2 regions of the Bacillus sp. WC2507 genome follow, and region 2 is predicted to be linked to the other one. Evidence: predicted binding sites of a transcription regulator. Region 2 holds the regulator's gene; the other holds the start of a gene.

Region 1 (2,401 bases), 460 kb from region 2:
CTATTACAAGCTTTGGTAATGCCCTCGTTCACGGCGCAATGGAAGAAGCTGCAAAGCACGGAATCGTTGGCGTCATTACCGGCATGTTTAAAGTAACGAGCGCCGGCGTATCCGCAGCTATTATTTTCGGCTTTATTGGAGCATTGCTATTCAAACCGAAAGGATAAGAGGTGTTTGTATGACAGTTATCGCTAGCGTTAAAACCTGCCTTGCTAGTGTAAGGGGCTCTCAAGCAAGTTTAAGCTCTCTTTCACTAAATTCACAGGATGAAGAATCAAAACGTGTATTTCATGAATGTATGTTAGAAATGGACAGCATCATCGCTGATTTACAAAATAGAATTTCAGTATTAGAACGTGAAGAACCTCAATATAAAGGGTTTTAAGTAGACTGGAGGAAATGACTATGTCTCACCTGCCGGAATGGACACTTGTCATTCTTCGCTCTGTATTCATATTAATTATTTTATTCGCTATTACGAAATGGTTAGGGAAAAGACAAATCTCTCAGCTCTCCTTTTTTGAATACATAGCCGGAATGACAATCGGTGACATCGCTGCCCAAGTATCTACAGGGCTCGATTCAAAATTTTTCCATGGCGTCTTTGCGATACTCATTTTCGCTGCGGTACCTTTTCTCACAGGAATCCTCTCTTTAAAGAACAAAACAGCTCGAGATTTTTTTGAAGGAAAATCTACCGTATTAATAAAAGATGGAAAGGTACTCGAAGATAACTTAAAGAAAGAAAAATATACAAGTGACGAATTACTTGAACTACTGCGAGGAAAAAGTGCGTTCAGCGTAGCTGAAGTCGAATTTGCTGTCTTAGAACCGAGCGGAGAATTAAATGTATTATTAAAGAAAGATTCTCAGCCACTTACAGCAAAAGACATCGGTTTAAAAGTACCAAATGAAAAAGAACCGCAAACTGTTATTATGGATGGAAATGTACTAGATGAACCCCTTTCCTCTAGTGGACATAACCGCGCTTGGTTACATTCTGAACTAGAAAAACTCGGTGTTGTCATCGAAAATGTCTTTCTCGGCCAAGTTGACTCATATGGACAACTTACTATCGACATTTATAATGACAAGCTGCAAATGCCTTCTCCTCAAAACAAACCTTTATTATTGGCATCTTTAAAAAAATGTCATGCTGATCTTGAACTATTCTCCCTAGAAACAAAGTCGAAATCAGCAAGCGAAATGTATAGTAAAAACGCGAAACAAATCGAAAAGATTTTAAATAAAGTAACCTATCTTTTAAAAGAATAAATATCGAAAGAACGCTTCAGTAAAAAGGCGTTCTTTTCTTTTTTCTCCAGTTTTTATAACGTTTAAATTTATGTAATTCGGTTATGATGTTGAAGATACATAAGCAGGGAATTTCAAAAACATAGCGAATATTTCATGGTACAACTACATATTTTTTTGATTTAAAGTGGTTTCGTTTGACCTTTATTGACCATAATTGTATTATAAGACTAAGAAAGCTTTAGAAGGAGGAAATAACAGATGAATTTAATTCCTACAGTAATTGAACAAACAAATCGTGGAGAACGCGCTTACGATATTTACTCTCGACTATTAAAAGACCGCATCATTATGCTTGGTAGTGCAATTGATGACAACGTAGCTAACTCAATCGTTTCCCAGCTTTTATTCTTGGAATCTCAAGATCCAGAAAAAGATATTCACATCTACATCAACAGCCCTGGTGGTTCTATCACAGCAGGTATGGCAATCTATGATACAATGCAGTTTATTAAGCCACAAGTATCAACAATCTGTATCGGTATGGCTGCATCTATGGGTGCATTCTTACTTGCAGCAGGTGAAAAAGGAAAACGTTATGCACTTCCAAACAGTGAAGTAATGATTCACCAACCACTTGGCGGAGCACAAGGTCAAGCGACTGAAATCGAAATCGCTGCTAAACGTATCCTATTCTTACGTGAAAAACTAAACCAAATTCTTGCTGACCGCACAGGCCAACCAATTGAAGTACTACAACGCGACACAGACCGCGACAACTTCATGACAGCAGAAAAAGCTTTAGAATACGGTTTAATCGATAAGATCTTTACAAATCGTTAATAACTAAAAGCGGAAGCGGCTCGTTCAGCTCTGACTGGCTAAGGTTCTTAGACACGAAGAGTTAGCCACTGGCGCTAGATACAACTTAAAGCAGAAGCGCCCTATTACAGGGCGCTTTTTTTATGGCTAGGCCTCCGCGCGAACATACCCCATCTAGTATCTCCCTGAATATATCAACGATTTTCCAATTATATCGAACACAACTCAAATTATATCAACGGTTCGACACAACATATCGATCTACCGACAATCCTCGACAAGCAGAAGCGCCCTACATACCCCCCACCCAACAAATAGCAAAACA
Region 2 (2,401 bases):
TCCTCTATCCAATTATCTATTTGATTGGCACTTTGAAGAGCCTCTGATAACTGCAACCCTGAAAATAAGCACTGAATCCGAATATGGTCTTCTTCATTAAGCATGACACTAATATGTTCATTTTCTGACAATAGGCATGCTCCATATTCTGTACCTGCAAGGTTGGGGCTAATTAAATGCTTTTCAACTAATACTCTCCTTTGAAGAGGCGTTAATTCATTCATTTTTAATAGTTCAAACTCTCCAAAAGGTTCTACCGTTTTATTTATAAATTCCTTTTTAAATAATTCATGAATCTGTTTAGCTTCTTCTTCATTTTGCATAGTAGAGAATTGATATTTTTTAAAATTACGAGCCAAACGAATTCGACTACTTAAAACAATATCAGAATCAGGGCCATCCCCCTTCATCCATGGACTAATCGCTTCATTCATAATTTTGTCCAGTGACATAGAACTATTCCCCCTCTCTATGCTCACTAAGCTGATTTTCAAGACCTCGAATTTTATCCCTTACCTCAGCAGCTTTCTCAAACTCCTCTTTCTGTACGTATTGTTTCAGAATGAGTTTTAGTTCATCTAATTCTTTCTTTAAGTGAATATTTCCTTCTATACGTTCCGGAATTTTTCCACAATGATCTGTATGCCCGCCGTGAAGACGTTTTAATAATGGCTTTAAATGTTCCTTAAATGTATCGTAACAAGAGGCACATCCAAAGCGTCCCACCTTTGTAAATTGCTCGTATGTCATCTTACAATCTGGACACCTTAATATACTTTTATTTGAAAATCCATTTTTGCCTTCTTCAAACATTGTTGATTCACCGTGTAATAACCCAGCAAATAAATCATGGAATGAAAAGCTAGACTGCGATGATTGAAAGAAAGACGTATAGCCACTTTGTTCTGCACATTGCTCACAAAGATGAACTTCCGTCTTCTTTTCGTTGATTACTTTTGTATAATGTAAAGTTGCTGGTCTTATATTACAGTTTTGACAAGTCATCACTATCCCCACCTTTACAACAGGAACGATCTATCTCATAGTACTTTTCATACATTACTAGATTGTTCACTTTCCTTTATTCGTTTAAATAAAAGTGCGTGTTCTTTTTTCAAAACTTCTACAATATTTAACTGCCTTATCTTTTAGTTATCATTCTTTTACAAAAGCTGTATTTATTTATATTTCAGTGTTCTTAACATTGCGCATAATATTCGAGCCCTAAGTTCATCTCGAGAAGGAACATCCATTGATAATACAGAGCGATCTAGTACACTTAACATAAGTTTAGCTTCACGATTTGTTATGATTCCCTCTTCTATTAAACGTATAATCATACTCTCTGCATTTCCTTGCGCAACGCTATGATCAATCATATGAAGCATTTGATCAATAATGTCTATATCGTCATGCAGTTTGACTTTTATAATGCGAATGTAACCTCCTCCACCACGTTTACTTTCTACTACAAATCCTCTTTCTAACGTAAAACGGGTATTGATTACATAATTGATTTGAGATGGTACGCACTCGAATTGATCCGCAATCTCATTTCTTTTGATTTCAATCACATTATTATTACTTAAGTCAATAACTTGCTTTAGATATTGCTCAATGATATCAGATATATTTCTCATTTATCCGCCACCTTTATTGACTTTGACTATCTTTGACTTTAATTATATACGTATTAATAAAATTTGCAACTCTTTTGCTTATTCACTATCCTAGCCACATTCCCCTGTATTTAATCAAAATAATAATAATTTAAACACATTTTTTACTTACTATGGATTATAAAAGAAAACACGAAAAAACACGAGTCATTTGACTCGTGTTTAGTTGCTTGGCGACGTCCTACTCTCACAGGGACAAGGTCCCAACTACCATCGGCGCTAGAGAGCTTAACTTCCGTGTTCGGTATGGGAACGGGTGTGACCTCTCTGCCATCATCACCAAACTATGAAGGCATATTCCTTCAAAACTAGATAACATTTGCTTCATATTATATGGTTAAGTCCTCGATCTATTAGTATTCGTCAGCTCCACATGTCACCATGCTTCCACCTCGAACCTATCAACCTGATCATCTTTCAGGGATCTTACTAGCTTACGCTATGGGAAATCTCATCTTGAGGGGGGCTTCATGCTTAGATGCTTTCAGCACTTATCCCTTCCGCACATAGCTACCCAGCTATGCCCTTGGCAGAACAACTGGTACACCAGCGGTGCGTCCATCCCGGTCCTCTCGTACTAAGGACAGCTCCTCTCAAATTTCCTACGCCCACGACGGATAGGGACCGAACTGTCTCACGACGTTCTGAACCCAGCTCGCGTACCGCTTTAATGGGCGAACAGCCCAACCCTTGGGACCGACTACAGCCCCAGGATGCGATGA

Evidence for each region. The regulator CtsR, encoded in region 2, represses protease genes until heat stress. The targets are predictions, from matches to a motif close to ATGGTCAATAAAGGTCAAACA.
Region 1: the regulator CtsR is predicted to act here: its motif matches at 1,449-1,469, upstream of clpP (ATP-dependent Clp endopeptidase proteolytic subunit ClpP).

Annotation. Positions count from the first base shown of each region.
Region 1 covers NZ_JBQXPN010000001.1:644,109-646,509, reverse strand. Annotated here, with positions in the region: gene spoVAE (stage V sporulation protein AE) at 1-167, shown strand, start outside; gene ACUN28_RS03380 (DUF1657 domain-containing protein) at 179-385, shown strand; gene ACUN28_RS03375 (DUF421 domain-containing protein) at 406-1,275, shown strand; gene clpP (ATP-dependent Clp endopeptidase proteolytic subunit ClpP) at 1,516-2,097, shown strand.
Region 2 covers NZ_JBQXPN010000001.1:189,037-191,437, forward strand. Annotated here, with positions in the region: gene ACUN28_RS01105 (protein arginine kinase) at 1-452, opposite strand, end outside; gene ACUN28_RS01110 (UvrB/UvrC motif-containing protein) at 457-1,005, opposite strand; gene ctsR (transcriptional regulator CtsR) at 1,179-1,640, opposite strand; rRNA gene rrf (5S ribosomal RNA) at 1,848-1,963, opposite strand; rRNA gene ACUN28_RS01125 (23S ribosomal RNA) at 2,013-2,401, opposite strand, start outside.